DNA from 3 places in the Cellulomonas sp. ATA003 genome. Region 1 is predicted to be linked to each of the others. Evidence: riboswitches for the same ligand, from Rfam matches in the RefSeq annotation. Region 1 holds a riboswitch; each other region holds the start of a gene.

The links. A riboswitch is a leader RNA that binds a small molecule or an ion and turns the genes downstream of it on or off. The one in region 1 is predicted to bind cyclic di-GMP.
Region 2: another riboswitch for cyclic di-GMP. It lies ahead of REH70_RS15665 (DUF4214 domain-containing protein); the one in region 1 lies ahead of REH70_RS11365 (hypothetical protein).
Region 3: another riboswitch for cyclic di-GMP. It lies ahead of REH70_RS17890 (hypothetical protein); the one in region 1 lies ahead of REH70_RS11365 (hypothetical protein).

Annotation. Positions count from the first base shown of each region.
Region 1 covers NZ_CP133990.1:2,288,489-2,296,095, forward strand. Annotated here, with positions in the region: gene REH70_RS11355 (DNA topoisomerase IV subunit B) at 1-1,305, opposite strand, end outside; gene REH70_RS11360 (hypothetical protein) at 1,448-1,705, shown strand; gene REH70_RS11365 (hypothetical protein) at 1,869-2,069, opposite strand; cyclic di-GMP riboswitch class I at 2,087-2,161, opposite strand; gene REH70_RS11370 (hypothetical protein) at 2,466-2,714, shown strand; gene REH70_RS11375 (RNA polymerase sigma factor) at 2,870-4,456, opposite strand; gene REH70_RS11380 (DUF4192 family protein) at 4,585-6,294, opposite strand; gene REH70_RS11385 (polyprenyl synthetase family protein) at 6,612-7,607, shown strand, end outside.
Region 2 covers NZ_CP133990.1:3,140,553-3,148,159, reverse strand. Annotated here, with positions in the region: gene REH70_RS15670 (DUF4214 domain-containing protein) at 29-1,297, opposite strand; gene REH70_RS15665 (DUF4214 domain-containing protein) at 1,342-1,743, opposite strand; cyclic di-GMP riboswitch class I at 1,759-1,833, opposite strand; gene REH70_RS15660 (right-handed parallel beta-helix repeat-containing protein) at 3,069-4,433, opposite strand; gene REH70_RS15655 (glycosyltransferase) at 4,739-5,638, shown strand; partial or broken gene REH70_RS15650 (glycosyltransferase family 2 protein) at 5,649-6,497, opposite strand; gene REH70_RS15645 (lipopolysaccharide biosynthesis protein) at 6,561-7,607, opposite strand, start outside.
Region 3 covers NZ_CP133990.1:3,605,444-3,613,050, forward strand. Annotated here, with positions in the region: gene REH70_RS17860 (2-C-methyl-D-erythritol 4-phosphate cytidylyltransferase) at 1-25, opposite strand, end outside; gene REH70_RS17865 (lipopolysaccharide biosynthesis protein) at 264-1,691, shown strand; gene REH70_RS17870 (glycosyltransferase) at 1,753-2,769, shown strand; gene REH70_RS17875 (hypothetical protein) at 2,756-2,965, shown strand; gene REH70_RS17880 (ATP-dependent DNA ligase) at 3,032-4,099, shown strand; gene REH70_RS17885 (alpha/beta fold hydrolase) at 4,117-4,944, shown strand; cyclic di-GMP riboswitch class I at 5,052-5,126, shown strand; gene REH70_RS17890 (hypothetical protein) at 5,375-6,421, shown strand; gene REH70_RS17895 (hypothetical protein) at 6,820-7,607, shown strand, end outside.

The DNA of each region.
Region 1 (7,607 bases):
CAGCAGCAGGCTCGCCTGCGCCTTCTCGTCCCGCTTGGTGGAGGTGAGCAGCCCCCCGAGCTCGGTGTCGACGACCTTGGCCACGATGCCCCGCACGGGCGCGGTCCCGAGGACCTCCTTGGTCTGGCCCTCGAACTGCGGCTCGGCGAGCCGGACGGTCAGCACGGCGGTCAGCCCGGCCAGGACGTCGTCCTTCTCGATGCGCTCGTTGTCCTTCGTGGACACCTTGAGCCGGCGCGCGTTCGCGTCGACCGCCTTGCGCACGGTGCGCAGCAGCCCGGCCTCGAAGCCCGCCAGGTGGGCCCCACCCTTCGGCGTCGCGATGACGTTGACGAACGTGCGCAGCTCGGTCTCGTACCCGGTGCCCCACCGCAGTGCGATGTCGACCTCGCACTCGCGGGTGACCTCGCGCGGGGTGAGGTGCCCGCGCTCGTCCAGCACGGGGACCGTCTCGGTGAACGAGCCCGTCCCGGTCAGCTTCCAGGTGTCGGTCACCGGTGCGTCCGGGGCGAGGAACTCCACGAAGTCGCGGGTCCCGCCGTGGTGGACGAAGGACTCCTCGTGCGGGCCGTCCGCACCGGGGGTGCCCGGCAGGCGGCGCTCGTCGCGCACGGTGATCGCCAACCCGGGGACGAGGAACGTCGTCTGGCGGGCGCGGGTGACGAGCTCGTCGTAGGAGAACACCGCGGTCTTGGGGAAGACCTGCCGGTCGGCCCAGTAGCGCACCCGGGTGCCGGTGCGCGCCTTGGGCACCTTGCCCACGACGGCGAGCTCGGAGTTGTCCACGAACGGCGTGAACGGGGCGTCGGGCCGGGGGCCGGCGACGCCGTCGTCGAACACCCCGGGCTCCCCGCGGTGGAAGGTCATCCGGTGCGTCCTGCCGCCACGGTCGACCTCGACGTCGAGACGGGCGGAGAGCGCGTTGACGACGCTCGAGCCCACGCCGTGCAGACCGCCGGAGGCGGCGTAGGAGCCGCCGCCGAACTTGCCGCCGGCGTGGAGCTTGGTGAACACGACCTCGACGCCGCTGAGGCCGGTCTTGGGCTCCGCGTCGACCGGGATCCCGCGGCCGTCGTCGCGGACCTCGACGGACTGGTCCTCGTGCAGGATCACGTCGATGATCGAGCAGTGCCCGGCGAGCGCCTCGTCGACGGAGTTGTCGATGATCTCCCACAGGCAGTGCATGAGCCCGCGGGAGTCGGTCGAGCCGATGTACATCCCGGGACGCTTGCGCACCGCCTCCAGGCCCTCGAGGACGGAGAGGTGCCGGGCGGTGTAGCTGGACTCAGCGGAGGCGGTCGACACGAGGCCCCAGCCTAATCGCTGGCGTCACCGCACCGTGGCGGGGCGGGCGCGGCGCGCCGGTCCGGGCGGTGGCGCCGGTCCGGCACAGGACCGGTCGGGTGGACCGGGCTTCGCGGTGAGCGAATACGGGGGTCCTGACGGCATGCTCACGGGCAGCGGGTGGTTACATGTTCTTGTGACTGCAACGACGACGACCGAACCCCTGACCGCGGCAGACCGTTGCGACCGCTGCAACGCCCAGGCCTATGTCCGCGTGGTGATGCCGAGCGGCGAGCTGCTGTTCTGCGCCCACCACGCCCGAGAGCACGCCCCGAAGTTCACGGCCCTGGCCACCCACGTCCAGGACGAGACCGACCGGCTCCTCGCGGAGCACGGCGCCGGCGCCGGGGCGGTCCGCTGACGCGGACCGGTAGCGGACGGGTCGACGACCCGCACCAGCCAGCACGACATGAGGGCCCGACCGGATGGTCGGGCCCTCATGTCGTTGTCGGGCCGACGTGTCGTGCGGCCCTCGTGTCGTGCAGGTCGGTCAGCGCAGGGGGACGGTGAGCGCCGGACCGGTCTCAGCGCACCTGTGCCGGCACGAAGCCGAGCAGGCCGCCCGACGCCGACGCGAACGTCTGCCGGCTGAGGAGCCGCTCGAGCGCGGAACCGGCCTCCGGTCGCTGCGGACCGGTCGGCGACATCGTCAGGTGCGCACCGCGCTCGCCTGCGGGGACGTCGCCCCGGGCCGCGTCGGTCCGCGGGAGGATGGGGTCGGACATGGGGTCTGCTCCTGTCGTTCGGTGGCCCGGCTGACCGTAGGGGTCCCGTGGCTTTGCGTCCCCGCCTCTCGACGGGTTTGCCCTTCTCGCTGACACCGCAGAACGTATCGCACGAATCGGGCATGTCCACCCCGTGCGGGGCCATTTCACCCGCTCGCCGAGGCGGGTCCGCGCCTCGGCGGGACCGTGCCGCCGGTCGCGCCCGTCGCGCCCGGTCACGGGCGCGACGGGCACGGGCGCACGGGCGCGCGGGCGCACGGGGGCCGCACGGCCGCACGGGGTATCCTCACGGCGGATTTCACCCGCGCGAACGGGTGCTGACATCCCCCGTTCACACCGGCGCGTGATAATGGCCATCGTGCCCGTCAGCCGACGCCGGCCGGAGAGGACTTCATCGTGGCGACGTACCTGTGCCTGGACGGACCGCTCGAGGGGCGCGCCCTGCGCTGGCGCCGACTCCCCCGGCGGGGCCGTCCGGTGACGGTGGCTCTGGTCGACGTCGGGCACGGCGTGCTCGAGGTCGAGTACCGCGTGCAGCGCCCGGCCGGCCGCTCGCGCCCCGGCGACCTCCGGTTCGTCCGCGCGCGCGACGCCTGGCACACCCCGCGGTGGCGCGCACGCACGCGGCGCCGTCTCGCGCTCTGACCGACGACCCCGGCCGGCCGCCCGTCCCGTGCGCGGGTGTCCCCGCCACGCCCGCACCGGCCCTCCCCGGCCCGGTACGCCACGAGACGACCGTGGGCCGCGCACCGGCCTCGGCTGAGGCGGTACGCGGCCCACGGCGACGTCGGCGTCCGGCGTCAGTCCAGGTAGTCCCGCAGGACCTGCGAGCGGCTCGGGTGCCGCAGCTTCGACATGGTCTTGGACTCGATCTGACGGATCCGCTCGCGCGTGACCCCGTAGACCTTCCCGATCTCGTCCAGGGTCTTCGGCTGGCCGTCCGTGAGGCCGAAGCGCATCGAGACGACGCCGGCCTCGCGCTCGGACAGCGTGTCGAGCACCTGGTGCAGCTGCTCCTGCAGGAGCGTGAAGCTCACGGCGTCGGCCGGGACGACGGCCTCGGAGTCCTCGATGAGGTCACCGAACTCGCTGTCCCCGTCCTCACCGAGCGGCGTGTGCAGCGAGATGGGCTCGCGGCCGTACTTCTGGACCTCGACGACCTTCTCGGGCGTCATGTCGAGCTCCTTGGCGAGCTCCTCGGGCGTGGGCTCCCGGCCCAGGTCCTGGAGCATCTGCCGCTGCACGCGCGCGAGCTTGTTGATGACCTCGACCATGTGCACCGGGATGCGGATGGTGCGCGCCTGGTCGGCCATGGCCCGGGTGATGGCCTGCCGGATCCACCAGGTGGCGTAGGTCGAGAACTTGTAGCCCTTGGTGTAGTCGAACTTCTCGACCGCACGGATCAGACCGAGGTTGCCTTCCTGGATCAGGTCCAGGAACAGCATCCCGCGGCCGGTGTAGCGCTTGGCGAGCGAGACGACGAGGCGGAGGTTCGCCTCGAGCAGGTGGTTCTTGGCCCGGCGTCCGTCACCGGCGATCCACTCGAGCTCGCGCCGCATCTTGGGCTCGAGCTTGGTGCCCGAGCTCAGCCGCTCCTCGGCGAACAGGCCGGCCTCGATCCGCTTGGCGAGATCGACCTCCTGCTCGGCGTTGAGGAGCGCGACCTTGCCGATCTGCTTGAGGTAGTCCTTGACCGGGTCCGCGGTGGCGCCGGCGGTGACCACCTGCTGGGCGGGGGCGTCGTCGTCGTCGGCGTCGGAGTAGACGAAGGCACCACCCTCCTCGGGCTCGTCGCCGGTCTTGCCGGCCGGGGCGCCCTCGGCGACGACGGCGTCGTCGGCCACCACGGCGGTGTCCTCGACGACGACGTCCTCGAGGTCACCAGAGGCGGCCTCGGGCTCGTCCTCGCTCGCCTTCTTCGCGGCGGCGGCCTTCGCTGCGGTCGCCTTGGCCGTCGTCCCCTTGGCGGCCGTGGTCTTCGCCGCGGCGGCCTTCGGGGCGGCTGCCCGCTTCGTCGCCGGCTTCGCCTCGGACGTGTCGTCGTCCGTGGCGGGGGCCGCCTTCTTGGCGGGTGCACGGCGCTTGGCCGGGGCGGGTGCGGGGGCGTCCGGGTCGACCGTCGCGCTGGTCCCCTTGCGGGCGGTGGTGGTCGCGGCGGCCACCTTGACGGTTGCGGTCACGGGCTCCGCGACGGTGACACCCGTGGCGGCCAGGCCCCGCAGCACGACCTTCAGCCGCTTGGCGTCATTGACCTGCGCGGACTCGCAGGCGACACGGAACGCCTCGGCGTCCACGGTGCCGTGCGTGCGTCCACGCGCCACGAGCTCCTGGAGTGCGGGGTGCTCGAACTCGCGCGGCAGTGCAGGATTCGGGGAGAGGGATGACACGAACAACCTTTCGGCAGCGCAGGCTCGGACGTCGAGCCCCGGGGTACGTCTTCATTGTACCGGCCAGGACCCTCGCGGCGGGTCGGCGTGCGCCTCGATCGGGGGCTTGAGCGCCGCGCGTGCGCTCCTTACTCCGACCTAACGACGGCGTCCGGGTCACCATTCCCGCTCGGCTTGACAGCGAGCACGGGGCACGGCGCGTCGAGGAGGATGCGCTGCGCGTTCACCCCGAGGATGAGCTTGCCGACCGGGCTGCGGCGGCGCAGGCCGATGACGATGAGGACGCCGGCGTTCTCCTCGGCCGCACTGATGAGGTCCTCGGCGACGTCCCGACCCTCGGAGACCTCCCGGATGTCGTACGGGACCCCGGTGCCGTCCAGGAGCGCCCGCAGGTCCTCCGTCTGCCGCGCCTGCTCGGCCGCCGCCCCGTCGGAGGCGGGCGCGACCCGCCCGCTCAGCACGACGAGGAGCCGCGTGGAGCGTCGCTCCGCCTCGGCGATCGCCGCATCGAGCGCGGCACGGCCCTCGCGTGTGGCCAGGTACCCGACGACGATGGTCATACGTCCTCCGCTGCGCTCGCACGGACGGCCCGCCGATGGGCCGCCGTCGCCCCGACCGTACCGGAGGCGGTGGACGACGTCAGCGCGGTGTCCGTCCCCGCGGGTGCGGACCCACCCCGGCGCGAGCCCCGCGGCGAGCGCGTCGCCGAGCAGGTGGGCGAGCCGGTACGACGGGTCGACGGCCAGCGCACGGTCGAGCAGGACCCCGGCCCGTGCCCCGTCACCGCTCCACCAGGCGAGCAGGCCGAGCAGCGTGAGCGCCGGCGCCCGGGACGGTCCGGCCGCATGGCTGACGACCAGCTCGAGGACCCGCGCGGCCGGCACGTGCAGATCGGGGTCGGGCGGCACGCCGTCGCGCGGGCTCACCACGGCACCGAGCACCTGGGCCACCTCGACGCCCACACCGCCCGGTCCTGCTGCCGACGGGTGCAGGGACCGTTCCGGCAGGTCGCCTGCCCCCGCGACCAGCGTGAGGAGCACGGCGTCGCGCACGGGCACGTCCGCCAGGACCGCCGCGAGGCGACCGAGCGCGGCGGCGTCCGGTCCGCGCCCACCCCGGCGCACCTCGTCGACCTCCTGGCGCCAGGCCAGCAGGCCGTCGCCGCGCCACCGTGCCACGGCCGCCGGGCCCTGCTCCTCGGCGACGACGCGCCGCGCGAGGCGGCGCGCCGCGGCGCGGGTGGCGTTGCGGCGCGCCGCCGCGGACGCGGGGACGTCCGGGACCAGCGCTTCACGGGAGTCGGCGACCATGGCGCCGGCGAGCACCATGTGGGCGCCCACCTCGGTCGACTCCAGGTCACGCAGCGGCCGGCCACCGGGCGGGCAGCAGTCCGCGTCCACGCAGTCCAGCGAGAGGTAGCCCGACGGTGCGACCACCCACACCGCGACGTCGCCGAGGAAGGCGGCAGCGGCAGCGCGGAACACCTGGACCGCGGTCGGCGTCTCCCCCGGCGCCTCGGCGGTCGCACCGTCGGACGACCGGACGTGCGAGCACGCCTCGGCGCCCACGGCCCGCGGGTCGTCGTCGGCGTACACCACGAGCACCGCGTTCGCCGCGCCGTCGCCGACGAGGTGCGTGACCAGCCGCCGCGCCAGCTGCGGGCCGAGGTCCGGGTCGGCGAGGTCGGCGAGGTCGACCCGGGCGATCAGGCCGACGCGTCCGCGCGGTGGCCTGAGGGCGACGGCGACCGCACTGCGCTCGGGTCGGAACCCGAGCTGGTAGGGAAGCAGTGCGAGCAGCTCGCGAGGCTCGCGGACCCGGATCGTGGTGGCGTCCATGGGCTACAGGCAACCGCGGCGTCGCACCACGACCGGCCGCCACCTGTCGCTGGTGTGGACACCCGCGCAGGCGCCCTGCCTGGGGGCGGGACACCGGCCCGAGCACCGGGCGGGTCACCGGGCACCACCGGGGTGCACCACCGGGCACACCACCGGCACACCACCGGCACACCACCGGCACGGGACCTCGGCGCCGCCCGTCCGTCGAGGAGGACCTCCCCGGCGCACGGGCGCGCGGACCGTCACGACGTGCGGACCGCGACCGTCGGCGGGCGGGTGCGGGCAACGGGAGGACCCGTGCTGCGTAGGCTGCCCGCGTGATCCGAACCGCCGCCGCCCTGGTCGACGTCGAGGAGGTCCGACCACGGGTCGACGCCCTCCTGGCCCAGTACGTGTCCGCCGAGCGGGTCGTCCTGACCACCCTGGGTCCGGACAGCGCCGTGCTCACCGACGCGGTGACCCAGATGCTCTCCGGCGGGAAGCGGCTGCGCGCGGCGTTCTGCTACTGGTCGTTCCGGGCGCACGGCGGCCGCAGCGGCACGCCGGAGGCGGACGCCGTCCTGCGCGTGGGTGCGGCCCTGGAGCTCTTCCAGGCGGCGGCCCTCTTCCACGACGACGTCATGGACGACTCCGACACCCGTCGCGGGCTGCCCGCGGCCCATCGCACCTTCGCGGCGCTGCACGAGCGCTCGGGGTGGTCGGGTAGCCACGACCGCTTCGGTGAGGCTGCCGCGATCCTGCTGGGGGACCTGACGCTGGTGGCGAGCGAGTCGCAGTTCAGCCGCGCGACCGCCGCGCTCGATCCGTCGGTCGCGTCCGCGGCCCGTGACGTCTTCGACCTCATGCGGACCGAGGTCACCGCCGGGCAGTACCTCGACGTCCTCGCGCAGGCGCTCCCCTGGGGCGAGGACCCCGCCTCGGACGAGGCCCGAGCCCGCGAGGTCATCCGGGCGAAGTCGGCCCGCTACAGCGTCGAGCACCCCATCGTGCTCGGGGCTGCTCTCGCCGGGGCCGACGCGGCACAACGTCGCGCCTGCAGCGCGTTCGGGCTCCCGCTCGGCGAGGCCTTCCAGCTGCGGGACGACCTCCTCGGCGTCTTCGGCGACCCCGCCGCGACCGGCAAGCCGGCCGGCGACGACGTCCGGGAGGGCAAGCGCACCGTCCTCGTCGCCCGCGCCATGGCCGCCGGGGACCAGGCGCAGCGTGCGCTCCTGCGGTCCCGGCTCGGGGTCCGCGACCTGCCCGACGACGACGTCGCCGCGGTCGCCCGGGTGATCCGCGACACCCGTGCGGACGCCCAGGTCGAGGCCCTC
Region 2 (7,607 bases), 850 kb from region 1:
GGACGCCGGACGCCCCCGGGCTGCGACGTCAGCGCTTGATCATCTTGATCGGGCGGGCGTCGGTGTAGAGGTTGCGGGCGAAGGCGATGGGTGAGGTGGCCGGGTAGAGGATGGCGCAGTTGAACTTGGTGGTGGTGCCGAAGGTGTTGTCGGTGATGGCGATGCCCTGGAGGGGGCCGCGGGTCTTCTCGGCGATGTTGAGGGTGCAGCCGCCGTTGTCTGCCCAGTTCTTGGTGTAGGCGAGGTTGGCGACGGGGGCGCGGTCCTGGGTGATCTGCAGGGCGGCGTTGGTGGCGTCGGTCATGGTGTTGCCGGTGAGGGTGATGTTGCGGCCGCCCTGGACCTGGACGTTGTCGTCGTGGCTGCCGTTGGGGTGCTGGGGGTCGTTGGTGAAGTGGAGGTTGTCGTGGAGCCAGGAGGACTCGACGGTGACGTTGTCTCCGGTGATGTGGATCTGGTCGATGACGTTGTGGATGTTGGAGCGCTTGACGGTGAAGTTCGCGCCGGTGATGCCGTTGATCCAGGGAGTGGGGTCGGCGGCGTAGAGCTCGCTGTCCTGAACGGTGAAGCGGTAGGCGCCGAGGTTGTTGTTGATGAGCGAGGTGCTCGAGGTCACGGGGCGACCGCGGATGATGGAGCGGCTGATGGTGACGTCCTGCGCCTTGATGTAGACCAGCCCCCGGACGTCCATCGCGTCGATGACGGCGCCGGGCGTGGTGACGTGCAGGTCCCCGTGGTGGACCTTGAGCGTGGTCCCCGCAGGCACACCCGTGTTGTTCGCGCCGGGCCGAGCTGGCGGCCCAGCGGTCCGTGGTGGCGGCGCGGGGACGTGGAGGGGCGGTGTAACCACTGCAGAGGCTGGTGCGGTTTTCGCAGCGGGTGGGGCAGTGACGGGCGACGTTGAGGCCGATGCCTCCACCGACGTGCTCGGAGCAGACCGAGTCGCTGCTCCGTAGTACTCGGCGCTGGAGACGATCCCGCCGATGACCACTTCGAGTCGCGTGCCCTGCTGGATGGCGCCCACCCAGTGAGCGCGCCCAACGGGATCGCTGGGCCGGCCGAGGAGAGCCTGGTAGTGCACATCGATGGCCGTCCCGAGGTGCTCCGTGGAGAGCAGGAAGCCCGTCGCGACCGCGCCGGGCGATGCTCCACGGCGCAGCGCATCCGTCCAGCCGCGGACCTCGGCGTCACCGGGGGTGCGGCCGAGCACGTCGCGGTAGAGCCGGAGGACCCAGGCGCTGTCGGTCCCGCCGGCCCGGTGGTAGTACTCCTCGGAGGCGACGAAGCCGGCTTCCATCGCCTGGATGGTCGTGCCGGCGTGCATCTGTGCGAGCCAGTGTGTCAGGCCGACGCGGTCAGGGTGCGGCCGAGATACGAACGGTATGCGTCCGTCACGAGGCCCGTGCGGTACTCGGTGCTCGAGGTTATGGCGTTCGCGACGGCCACACGAGGCACCCCCTGGCGGAGCGCCGTCGTCCATGTCGCCAGCCCGCCGTCGTCGGGAGCACGCTCGAAGAGATGCTGGTAGACGTTGCGGACGTAGCTGCTCGTCACGGCGGCCGACGGGACCGCGGTGGTCGTCACGGCACCTGTCGCCAGTGCGGTGGCGGAGGTCGTCAGCGGCCCGGCAAGCGTGACCCAGGCCAGGCAGGCGCAGGCGATGGATCGCGCAATGCGCCGCTCTCGTCGCGGGGGCAGCTTTCGCCGCGCAGGGTTCGTGGGGCTGGCCGTGGGGTGCAGCACGGGAGATCTCCATCGTTCGGTGGCCTGGCGGACCGCGTGGGTCCCATGGCTTTGCGTCCCTGCCTCGCGACAGGTTTGCCTTTTCGTGGACGCCGATCCCATCGGCGGTGGAGGCCCGGCTCTGAGGGGTGCACGACGGGGTGTACGGCGAGTCATGCGGCACTCGCCGGGTCCCCCGCGTACGACGAGGGATCGTGGCGGCGCAGAGCGCCCGGCCGGGCGTCCGGGGTGTGCGCACCCGGCTTCTTTCAGCGGCCCGGATCCAGTTGGGGCGAGAGCGGGACCAGGTGCCGGCTCGGTGGCCGGCGCGACTCCGCGGTGTCTCAGTCGGCTCGTTGTCGGGCGTCGGTGCCGGTGGATGTTGACCACTGGTGCGGGCTGCGCCGTAGCGTCCCGCACCACGAACCCGAGCACGTCGGTGGCGCCCCCCACGCTTGCGTCGGTGTGCGCGACGCTGATGGTGCCCGGGCGTCTAACCCAGCTTGACGATCGCAGTGTTGCGAGCGCACACGTCCGAAGACGCTGTCAGTGTGGCCGTCGAGCGGCATGCAGCGGCGACCCTCGTCGAGGGCAAGGTCGACCGGAGGAGCGCCTGGTACCCGCAACCGTCGTCGGCAGGCGCGGCAGCGACGTAGTGACCGTTGACCTCGACCACTCACCGTGCCGGTCCCGGCGTTGTTGGGAAGAGCCCAACGCGCCGAAACTCAACTTGACGACGGCCGTCACCAGGCGGCTGGGTCCGGGAGCGAGTGCGGCGCGAAGGTGCGGCGCATGCGGCGAGCGACTGGTCCGCCGGGCACGCGAACACGTGAATGCGGAATCCGCGCTCGACGACGTCATGGGGCGGTTGCAGCGGTCGCACCGACAGGCGCACGCGGCAGTACGACGATTGCCACAAGTTGGCTCAAGAGGGAGACGTGGGAGACAGCCCGTACAGGGAGCACCGGGCAGGACAGTGAGCCGCGGCTCGGCCGCGTCGCTCACCATGAACCCGTGGACGTCGGCGCACACACGCAGCGGGTCGGCAATGAATGTGCGGTCCAGGTGACGGCCAAGGGCCAGGACATCACGCTCCATCCGCGCGTCCGTCTCGGACCTGTTCACCGAAGGCGTGACTTCACCGGCACGCACCGGACCTCGGGGCGACATTCTGACAATAGGACAAGGCCGCGCCCCAGAGGAGCGCGACCGGAAGTTGAAGATGACCCACCGGCGCGGCATAGACGCATCACTGGTGGGGAAGCCGGAAGACCCGGCTCCCCACCAGCGGCCGCGAGCCTCAGCCACACGAAGTGCGAGGTGTCGTCGCACGCGGCTACGGCGGCTCAGGCCGTGCGTGGCACCGACTTGCCGTTGTCGAACACGTTCCGCTGCATGGTCAGCGGATACGTAGCCGGCACCTTGACGCCGCAGTTCGGGTAGCGGGCGTTTCGACCGAAGACGTTGTCGGTGAGCAGAACCTTCGTCGGTGCGGACTTCATCTTCTTGATGTTCGCCACGCAGGCACCGCCGTCGAGCCAGTTGCCCGCCACGGTGAGGTTGGCGACAGCTCCGCTGTCCTGCGTCACCATGAGGGCGGCGTTGTACGCGCCGCTGATGCTGTTGCCGCGCAGCGTCACGTTCGAGCCTCGTTGGATCTGCACGCTGTCATCGTGACTGGGCTTCCCGCCCCACCTCGGGTCCTTCGTGAAATGTGCGTTGTCGTGCAGCCAGGAGTCCTCGACGAGGACGTTGTTCCCGTAGATGTGGACCGAGTCGATGACGTTCGAGATGTCGAGCCGGCGGGCGGTGATGTTCATGCCGTGCAGCCCGTCGATGTAAGGCGAGGCCTTCACCGGAGCCAACTCGCTGTCCTCGATCGTCAGGCTGTACGCGTTCGACCTGACCGCGACCAAGGCGATGGAACCATCCGGTGTCCGGCCACGGATGATCGAGTTCTTGATCGTCACCTTCGGTGCTCGCACATCGACGAACCCACGGATGTCCAAGCCCGAGATGACGGTGCCCGCCTTCGTGATCACGAGGTCACCGTCGTGCCGCTTCAGGCTCACCCCTGCGGGGACGCCGGTGTTGCTGCCGTTCGGCCTCGTGCTGGTCGAGGGCGCGGCCACCGTTGTCTTTGCCGTCGCCGGCCGCGATCCCACGGAGACCGTCCGGCACGCGAAGGCCTTCTTGCTGCCGGCCCCGACGTTCCCTGCGGTGACGCAGACGTCGTGCGTGCCGGCTGTCGCGGGGACCACGGTGGAGAAGCCACGAGCGGTGCCGGCTGCGGAGTAGACGCGCGCGACGTCGGCTCGCTGAGTGTTCGCCTTGACCTGGGTCGTCTTCCCGCCGGCTGCGATGCTGACCGTGACCGCCGCGGTGGTGTCCGGGTCCCATGCCCAGCCGGTGATCCGGATACCCCCGTCGGTGGCGACCACCTTGTCGACGTTGCCGATCGGTGTGCCCGAGGCCGCCTGCGCCGTGACGGCAGAGGTGAGCACGAGGGCGACGGTGGCGAGGCCGAGGGCGAGGCTGCGCGGCAGGGCGTGGGCGATCGTTCGAGTACGCAAGAGAGCTCCGAGTCCGGTCCAGGTGGGCGCCAGCCGCATCGACGTGGTGATCGATAACGTTTTGGTTACGCCGGCCGCGGGACCGTAGCCCACTACCGCACGTGAAGCCAAGCCGCCCGGGGGCAGGGTGGTTTTCACCCGCTGATCGAGCGGGGTTCACCCGCTCGGCCGGTTGGCGGTGTGGCATCCGGGGTGGCTGCACGGTGGGACGGCGTCGCTTCGCAGGTGAAGGCGGGTTGGCGGTGTGGCCCGCCGCAGCTCCGGCGCGGCCGCGGTGCTGAATCAGGAGGCGGTGCCGGGAGGAGCGTCGCTGGCCGTCGTTGTGAGACATATCACGTCACCGTCGCCCGGTGACAGGCGACGGTTCTCCCGACGCGCCGAGGGGCTGGGGCCGCCGGTGGCGCTCGGCGGCGCTCCGCGGCGGCGCCTGTAGGGTCAGGGCTATGCCTGGAGCACTGTCCGAGTCGGATCGCTTCCCGGGGGTCTCCACGGTGTTCGTGGTCGTGCCTGCGCACGACGAGGAGCGGGTGGTGCAGCGCGGCGTCCGTGCGCTCCTGGCGGACCCGTCGTCCGATGCGCACGTGCTGGTCGTGGCGAACGGCTGCACGGATGCCACGGCAGAACGGGTCCGCGAGCTGCGCGATCCTCGGGTCAGCGTGCTCGAGCTGGCGGAGGGTGGCAAGGCACGCGCGGTGCGGGCGGGTCTCAGCCGGAGCGGGACGGCCCAGGTTGTCGCCGTCGTCGATGCAGACGTGGTGCTTGACGACCGTGTGCTGCCGGGGCTCGTGCACGCCCTGGCGGGTGACGAGCCGCGGATCGCGGCACCGTCGCTCGCGCTGGAGCTCGACGGCTGTTCCCCGCTGGTACGTCGCTACTACCGGGCGTGGGGGCGCGAGCCGCACGTGCGCACGGACGACATCGGCGCCCGCGGCATATACGCGGTCAACCGCGCAGGCCTGGAGCGGGTCGCGAGCATGCCGGACGTGATCGCCGACGACGGCTGGGCTCGAGCTCGCTTCGCGCCGCACGAACGGGTCGTGAGTGCCGGCACGTCTACCGTTCGTCCAGCGCAGACGCTCCGGGCCCAGGTCGCGCGGAGAGCGCGTGTGCTGGCCGGCAATCGGGAGCTCCGTGAGGTCCTGCCTCTGTCCGAGCGCCCGGCGCCGCGGGTCAGCACCGGGGTCGGTCCCCAGCGCACGTTCGGGGAGCGGCTGAGGGAGGACGGTGCCGGTGACACCGCGGCTTGGTACGCCGTCGAGGTCCCGGCGCGACTCCTCACTGCCTGGCGCCGCAAACGCGGCCGTTCGACACCGTGGGCGCGCGACACGACCACGCGACGGTAGGTCGCTGCGGTCATCGGCCGACGAGCAGGATCCGTATCCCCGCCATCGTGCCGCGGACGACCGGGACGACCGTGGTGAGCGGACGACGCAGCACAGCACGCCTCCCGTCGCGCAGGAGGACGCGGCGGGCGTAGGACGGGGTGGACCGCAACCACCCTCGCGCGTCTCGACGATCCACGTTGCGGCGAGCGAAGAGCAGACGGTTGCGGCAGTTGTAGTAGAGGTACAAGGGCGACTTGACCTGCCCCTGCGTGCCGCCGACCTGGTGCACGGCGTCGAGGTCGGCGCGGACCACGAGGCCTCCACCCAGCAGCTGGCACCGGTGGCTCAGCTCGATGTCCTCCCAGTACATGAAGTACTCCTCCGCCAAGCCGCCGAGGACCTGCCACAGGTCGACGGACAGCGCCAGACACGCCCCGCTCAGCCACGGCTGGTGGGTGGGGTCCAGCGGGCCACGGGTGCGAGTGGTCCCGCGCGCAAGGTCGAGGGTCCCCCGAGCGAAGCCCTCGGTGCCGTCGGCATGCCGGATACGCGGTGTCACCAGCGCATCGCGGACCACTTCGACGTGGCTCAGCAGGGCGCGGACCGTGGTCGGAGCGATCGTCACGTCCGGGTTGAGGAGCAGCAGGCTCTCGCAGCCGTGGTCGATCGCGTGTCGGGCGCCAGCGTTCATCCCGGCGGCGAAGCCGAGATTTGCCTGCGTCACCAGGTCCCAACCGTGCTGCGCAGCAAGGGCGGTGATCGACCGGCGTTCGGCGTGGGTGCTGAAATTGTCCACGACCACCACCCGGACGTCGCCACCCGCGTCTGCCATACCCGGCAGGTTCGTGCGGAGCAGCTGCGACGAAGCGTAGTTGACGACGACGACAGCGCCGCGGTCGGTCGTGGCGCTGTGCGACGCGGCGGGGAAACCCGTCCCGGCTCAGGCACGACGCGGCCGTCGGAGAGCTGCGCGACCGGCGTGGAGCAGCGTGCCCAGGTCGCGGCGCACCGGGGGCAGGAGGAGCAGCAGCGACGTCGCGGCCATCCCGGCGCAGACGCCGACGGCGAGCTGGAGCCAGCTGCCGTGGTCGGCCAGCGCATAGGTCGCTGCGGCGGTGGTCGCACCGGTCACGGCGCCCACGGCGAGGCATCGCCCCGCGCCGCGGTACAGGTCGGCAATCGGCAGGGTGGTGACCCGACCCAGCCACCACAGCGAAAGAGGCCAGGCGAGCATCGGGGCGAGCGCGTATCCGGCGGCGACCCCGAGCACGCCCCAGTTGCTCCCGATGAGCACGCAGGTGATCCGGATGGCGGCCGAGAGGAACGAGTAGTGGAGCAGCGGCCGCGTGAGCCCCCGGGAGAGGTACACCCAGTACCCCACGTAGGCCAGTGTCTGGAAGATGCCCGCAAGGGCGAGGAATCGCAGGATCGGTGCGACCGCCGACCACTCCCTACCTAGGAGGACGTCGACCAGCGGGTACGACACCCCGATGACGATCGCGAGCCCCACGGTCACCGGGTACGCCAGCACCAGCTGGCCGGTGCGCACGATCCCGTTGAACGACGGCGTCTCACCGGCTCGTGACAGCACCGGCAGGGCCACGGTCGTGCTAGGCGCCCGGACCTGGTTCAGCGGGTTCATCAGGAGTTGGAAGGCCCGGTTGTACAGGCCGAGCGGAGCCGCGCCGAAGCGGCTGCCGATGACGAGTGCGTCGACGTTGTTGGCCACGTACCCGACGAGCTGGGACCCCAGGAGGTTGCCGCCGAAGGTGTACAGGTGCCGCATCGGGACGTCGCGCGCGTACCGCAGCGGCATCCAGCGGCCGGCGATGACGACGGCGACCAGAGCGCAGGCGGCCTGCACGAGCTGTTGGGTCACGAGAGCCCAGTAGCCCGCCCCCAGGGATGCGAGGACGACCGCCGTGGCGAGGGCGAAGGCGGTGGCCAGGACGTCGATGCGCGCGACGACCCGGAACCGCATGGAACG
Region 3 (7,607 bases), 1.3 Mb from region 1:
TGTGACCGATCAGCGCGCTCGTCATGCCGCTCACCTCCCCTTTCGTCGGAGGTCCGAGGGTAGCGTCACCCGTCGGACGTCCCGTCCCGTGCTCGCTGACAACCGGATGTCGGCTGCGCTCGCGCAGCGGACGATCGCCGTCCGGCGGCCCTGTTTCTCCACCGCGGTGCGGGCAACTACCCTCGATGGGCGCGCCCGGCGTGCGCACCCCGGTGTCGCCGCAGGTCGCAGCCGCCGGAGCCTGACCAAGGTGAGGAGACCCGGTGACGCCCGAGGCGGACGACGACAGCCCGGCACAGCCAAGTTCACTCCGGCAGCAGGCGGTAAGCGGCGTCGTCTGGACCACGCTCGAGAAGTGGTCGGTGCGCCTGAGCACGCTCGTGGGCTTCATCATCCTCGGCAACCTGCTCACGCCACTGCAGTTCGGCGTCGTGGCGCTCGCTACGACTTTCATCAGCTTCCTCACCACGGTCGCAGACGGCGGCTTTGCGTCGTACCTGCTGCAGAAGCAGCGGCTGACCCCCGCGGTCACGAACACGGCGTTCTACCTGACGTCGGCGCTCGCGCTCATGCTCGCGCTCGTCGTCGCGGCCCTCGCCGGCCCCGCCAGCGGCTGGCTCGATACTCCTCAGCTCCGCGAGGTGCTGCCAGCGCTCGCCGTGGCCCTTTTGATCGCTGGCGTCTCCACCGTGCCTGCAGTCCTTCTAGCTCGCGATCTACGATTCAAAGAGTTGGCTCTGCGGCAGATCCTCGCAGCCCTCCTGTCCGTTGCCGCCGCCATCGGGCTGGCGCTGGCAGGTGCGGGGGTGTGGGCGCTGGTCGGCCAGACACTCGTCCGTGGGGTGGTGTCGTTCGCGGCTCTGTGGTGGGCCAGCGACTTCAGGCCACGTTTGACGTTCGACCGGAGTGAGATCCGTCCGATGGTCGCGTACGGCAGCAAGTCGCTGCTCGTGCTGCTTGCGCCCCAAGCTCGCACGCAGGGCGAGGTGTTCATCATCGGAGCGCTCGTCAACGCGGTCGCCGTCGGCTACTGGACGGTCGCCGGCCGGCTGGTGAACGTCGTCGTCGATGTGATCTCGTCCGTCGTTGGCTCCGTGGCGCACCCAGTGTTTGCGCGGCTGCAGGAGGCGCCCGAGCGGCTCGGCCGAGCACTCGCGACCGCGCGCGCCCTCAGCGCGCTCGTGCTCGTGCCGTCGCTCGTGGCACTCGCCCTGGTGAGCGAGGACGTGGTGCCGGCGGTGTTCGGTGACCAGTGGGCGCCGACCACGACCGTCGCCTCCGTGCTCGCCCTGTCTGCTCTCCTGCAGGCGGTCACGGACTTCGACCGGTCCGTCCTCCTCGCGACCGGGCACCCGGGTGCCGAGCTGAAGGTCGTCCTCATCTTCGTCGTGGTACACCTCGGTGTCGTGTTCGTCTTCCATAGTGACCTGGAGGTCCTGGCCGCAGCCATCGGCGCCACTGTGGCGCTGAGCGTCCCGGTGCGCATGCTCGTCGTGCGTCACCTACTGGGCGTCCCCTCCGCGCAGCCACTGGGACGGCCTGCGTGTTCCTCGCCGGCGGTGTGGCCGCCGGAGCCGTCGTCGGCGCCCAGGCGCTGCTCGAGCTCGACGGCGTGGCGTACGTCGCACTCGCGCTCGGGCTCGGTGGTGTCGTCTACACGCTCACGGCCCTGGTCGTGGCACGCTCCGTAGTGCTCGAGGCCGTCCGCATGGGGCGCGACATCCTGGCGCGGCGTACCCGCGTGGTCGCCTCGTGAGCACTGCAGACGGCGTGCGCCCCGTACGAGCCGAGGACGCGACGCAGAGCGTCAGGGTCCTGGCCGTCGACCGCCGCCTCTACGAGGACGGGGCGACCCGGGTCTTTGTCCGGCTGGTCGCCCGGTGGCAGCAGACGTCGGCACGCGTGGTGCTTTACCTCCTCCAGCGGCCGGCCGGTGCAGGTGTGACCCCGCCCGTCGGCGTGCGGCCGGTCTACCCGACGGCGACGCGTGAGCTGCGCCTGCGGTGGGCGCTGGTCTTGGGCTTCGTCCGCATGCTGGGGCACGCGCGACGGGCCGACGTGGTCATCGCGGGACGGGAAATCGGCTTCGGCCTGCTGCTCGCGCGGATCGCCACCCGGATAGTGCGGCGACCGTTCGTCGTGCTCGTCCAGTCCGACCCCGGTGCCGCCATGGAGCAGTACGAGAGCCGACGGCTGCACGGGTTGCTGCGGTGGTCAATTACGTCCGCCGACCAGGTCGTCTGCGTCTCGCCGGGCCTTGTCCCGTCGGTCGAGTACCTCGGGGTCCGCGCGGACCGGGTCTCGGTGGCGCTGAACGGGATCGACGTTGACGCCGTGACCACGGCCGCCCGCGCCGGCGTCCCGGCACTCGCTGCGGGCGAGGGTCCCCTGGTCGTCGCCGTGGGTCGCCTCACGCAGCAGAAGGGCTTCGACGTCCTCGTCGAGGCCCATGCCCGGGTGCTCGCCGCCGGCCTTCCGCACCGCCTCGTTATCCTGGGTGAAGGAGAGGAGCGTGCTGCACTAGAAGCCCTCGCGGCCGACCTCGGCGTGGCCGGCAGCGTGCACCTGCCCGGGTTCGTCGACAACCCGGTCGCCGTGATGGCGGCAGCCGACCTGTATTGCCTCCCGAGCCGGTGGGAGGGGTCACCCTCACGCTGGCCGAGGCCATGGTGGTCGGGGCGCCCACCATCGCGGCCGACTGCGTGTCCGGTCCGCGGCACCTTCTGGACGGGGGCGGTACGGGGACCTCGTGCCGGTGGACGACGTTGACGCGCTGGCGGACGCTGTCGCGGCGCACCTGCGGGCCCCAGGACGGCTGCGGGCCGCGATGCTCGAGGGTCAGGTGTGGGCTCGCGCCCATCTCGACGACAGCCGCACCGCGCAGGAGACGATGGGCGTCCTGACACAGGTGGCGCACGACCGTGGAGGGCGCGCGGCGCGGCTACGGTCCGGTCGACGCGGCTGAGCCGCCGCCCTATCCCCACCCGGGACAGGGTGGCTGCTGCACGCCCTGACGATCACACTGGGCGCCATGGACCTGCCAGTGATGCCCCCCGTCGCGCCGATGCTCGCCAAGTCGGTCGGGGCCATCCCGCCCGGCCAGGTCTACGAGCCCAAGTGGGACGGGTTCCGCGCCATCGTCTTCCGGGACGGCGACGAGGTGGAGATCGGCAGCCGCAACACCAAGCCGATCACGCGCTACTTCCCCGAGGTCGTCGACGCCGCGCTGGCGCAGCTGCCGGAGCGGTGCGTCGTCGACGGCGAGGTGGTCGTGGCCAACACCGCGGCGACCGGCCTGGACTTCGAGGCGCTGCTGCAGCGGATACACCCGGCGAAGTCCCGGGTGCAGCTCCTCGCCCTGGAGACGCCGGCCGTCCTCGTCGTGTTCGACCTGCTCGCGCTGGGCGACGAGGACCTCACGGCCCGCCCGTACACCGAGCGGCGCGCGCTCCTCGAGCAGCACGTCCCCGGCGGGGGACCCGGTGTCTACCTCACGCCCGCCACCGACGACCTCGAGGTCGCCCAGCGGTGGTTCGAGGTGTTCGAGGGTGCGGGCCTGGACGGCGTGGTCGCCAAGCGGGGGGACCTCACCTACCAGCCCGACAAGCGCGTGATGACGAAGATCAAGCACGAGCGCACGGTGGACTGCGTGGTCGCCGGCTACCGGACCCACAAGTCCGCCGACGACGCCGTCGGCTCGCTGCTCCTCGGCCTGTACGACGACGACGGCACGCTCGCCTCGGTCGGCGTCACCAGCGCCTTCACCATGGCTCGCCGCGCCGAGCTGTTCGCCGAGCTGCAGCCCTGGGTGACCGACGCGGCCGACCACCCGTGGACCGCGGCCGCGCAGGCGAGCGGCACCCGCACCCCGCGCGAGGCCGAGACCAGCCGGTGGAACAGCGGCAAGGACCTGAGCTTCACGCCGCTGCGTCCCGAACGCGTGGTCGAGGTCAAGTACGACCACATGGAGGGCGCTCGCTTCCGCCACACCGCCCAGTTCGTGCGGTGGCGCCCGGACCGCGACCCGGAGAGCTGCACCTACGCCCAGCTCGACGTGCCGGTGCGGTTCGACCTCGCGGACGTGCTCTCCGGCGGCTGACGGCCCACGATGGCGTCGTGGACACCTTCCGCCGCTCCGGTCTGACCTTCGACGTCCGCGACTCGGGCCCCGCCGACGGGCCCGTCGTCGTCTGCCTGCACGGCTTCCCCCAGGACGCCGGCGCCTACGACGCGCTGACGCCCCTGCTCACCGCCGAGGGCCTGCGGGTGCTCGCCCCGGACCAGCGGGGCTACTCTCCCGGCGCCCGGCCCGCGGGGCGCTCGCCGTACACGCTGCGCGAGACGGTCGACGACGTCGTCGCGCTGCTGGACGCCGCCGGGGTCGAGCGGGCGCACGTCGTCGGGCACGACTGGGGAGGCGCGGTCGCGTGGGCCTTCGCCGGCCGCCGCGCGGACCGGACGGCGTCGCTCACGGCGCTGTCGACCCCGCACCCGGCCGCCGCGGTCCACAGCCTGACGCGCAGCACCCAGGCGCTCCGCTCCTGGTACATGGCCGGCTTCCAGCTCCCGCGGCTGCCGGAGCGCCTCCTGCTCGCCGACGACGGTGCCCGGCTACGGCGTGCGCTCGTGACGTCCGGGCTCGAGGAGTCGCGAGCCGACCACTACACGCGTCGCATGCTCGAGCCGGGCGCCCTCACCGCCGCCCTGGCCTGGTACCGGGCCATCCCGCTGGGCCGCGGGTTCTCCGCGGGCGTCATCCGGGTCCCCACGACGCTCGTGCACGGACGGCGGGACCCGTTCTTCTCCCCCACCGCCGTCCGGGCGACCGGTCGCTACGTGCGGGGCCCGTTCCGCTCCGTCGGCGTCGACATCGGCCACTGGGTGCCCGAGCAGGTGCCCGAGCGGGTGGCCGAGGTGGTGCTGAGCGCCGTCCGGCGCGGGTAGCGGCCGGCCGACGAATAGGGCAGTCCGGTCGTCCGCGCAAGCAGCCCGGCCGACGGATCACCCGTTCGCCACTCAAGTTCACCCGATGCAGGCCGATGGGCTCTGTGTCCACGAAGGGGCAGACCCGTCGCGAGGCGGGGACGCAAAGCCATGGGACCCGCGGGGTCAGCCGGGCCACCGAACGACACTGGAGAACACTGTGCACCGAACTCACCATGCCCCCAGGGCGTCGAACCTCCGCACGCCGCTCGCGCGTCGCGTTGCTGCTGCCGTCGCCACGCTCGCCGTCACCGGCTCATTCATTGGAGGAGCAACGGCCGCGCAGGCCGCGCCGGCGGGGTCGCCGGTCGGCAATCTCGACCGGGTCACTCCGGTCACCGGTGGGCTCGAGGTCTTCGGCTGGGCCGCTGACCGCAACACGACCAAGCCGGTGACCGTCAAGGTCGCCGTCGCCGGCAGCACCCGCACCCTGACCACCGACGTCGCCCGCGCGGATGTCCCCCGCGCCTACCCCGATCTCGGCCCGCGCACCGGCTACAAGACGGTGGTGCCGCTACCCAAGGGCAGCCACGAGGTTTGCGTCACCGTGGTCAACGTCGGCCCTGGGGCGGACCGCACCTTCGCCTGCCGCACCGCCACCGTCACGTCCGGCACCGCGACCCCGGCACCCAAGCCGGCCCCGGCCCCCACCCCCACACCGGCCGTGTCGAGCTCGTCACGCACGCTGACGTGGGCCCCGCCGAAGCTCACCAACCCGACAACGATCACCGTCTCGAACACCAACCGCGACCTGATCCTCAAGGCCGGCCAGGACTACATCGTCAAGATGCCCAGCACCCCGCTCGAAGCCAAGGGCGGTCTGATCATCGGCGGCGGCCGCAACGTCGTCCTGATCGGCGGCGAGATCAAGATCAGCAAGAACAGCACCCACGGCAACGACGTCCGCGGCCTGTACCTCAAGGGGCAGTCCGGCACGATCCACGTCGAAGGCCTCAAGATCACCGGTGCCGCGCTGGCCGAAGGCATCAACCTCGACCAGCGCAACGGCGCCACCGTCCAGCTCCAGAACATCCGCGTCGACACCGTCCACGGCTCCGGCAGCGGCTTCCACGCCGACGTACTCCAGACCTGGGCCGGCCCCAAGGTCCTGCGCGTCGACGGCCTGACCGGCTACACCACATACCAGGGCTTCTTCCTCACCCCCCAGCAGTACGGGCCGCTGCCCGACCTGATGGACTTGCGGAACGTCAACCTTGTCGGCCAGGCCGGAAGCAAGTACCTCGCCTGGCGTGACGGCGGTGCCTGGCCGTTGAAGCTGCAGAACGTCTGGGCATCGACTTCCCAGATCAGCGTTCCGCGTACGCAATTCCTGCGCGGCGATTGGGCCAACGCTCAGTCGGGAGTGCCGACGAGTGGCGACATCGTGCCGTCCAGCATGGCTGGCACGCGCTACGCATCGCCGGGGTACACCGGCTGATCTTCGGCCAGGTGTCGCATAGGGCCCGCCGGCTGGGTGCGGTCACGAGGGAGGAGGCGGCGGTGCACTACTGCCCCTTCTCCCTCCGGCTCATCGTTCTCCCGTACCGTCGACCTCGAGCACAAATCACCCGCGGCTTACCCATTCAGCCCTTGCGCGAGTTCACTAGGTGAGGTATGTCACTTCGCTTGCTGGGCCGCAGGCTGTGCCCCTACGGTGTCACGAGTCCACAGGACACGCGGACCTGCACGACAGGGACGTGACGCCACGGGCCGTGCGTTCGCAGCAGGCCACCGAACGACACGGAGAACCACGTGCACCCCAGACGCTCGAGTCATGCCCGTAGCGGCCGACCGACTGCGCTGCCCGGGCTAGCCCGCCGCCTAGCCGTCGCCGCTGTGGCCGGTGCACTTCTCGTTACCGCGACTGCACCCGCGCAGGCCGCGCCGGCGGGGTCGCCGGTCGGCAATCTCGACCGGGTCACTCCGGTCACCGGTGGGCTCGAGGTCTTCGGCTGGGCCGCTGACCGCAACACGACCAAGCCGGTGACCGTCAAGGTCGCCGTCGCCGGCAGCACCCGCACCCTGACCACCGACGTCGCCCGCGCGGATGTCCCCCGCGCCTACCCCGATCTCGGCCCGCGCACCGGCTACAAGACGGTGGTGCCGCTACCCAAGGGCAGCCACGAGGTTTGCGTCACCGTGGTCAACGTCGGCCCTGGGGCGGACCGCACCTTCGCCTGCCGCACCGCCACCGTCACGTCCGGCACCGCGACCCCGGCACCCAAGCCGGCCCCGGCCCCCACCCCCACACCGGCCGTGTCGAGCTCGTCACGCACGCTGACGTGGGCCCCGCCGAAGCTCACCAACCCGACAACGATCACCGTCTCGAACACCAACCGCGACCTGATCCTCAAGGCCGGCCAGGACTACATCGTCAAGATGCCCAGCACCCCGCTCGAAGCCAAGGGCGGTCTGATCATCGGCGGCGGCCGCAACGTCGTCCTGATCGGCGGCGAGATCAAGATCAGCAAGAACAGCACCCACGGCAACGACGTCCGCGGCCTGTACCTCAAGGGGCAGTCCGGCACGATCCACGTCGAAGGCCTCAAGATCACCGGTGCCGCGCTGGCCGAAGGCATCAACCTCGACCAGCGCAACGGCGCCACCGTCCAGCTCCAGAACAT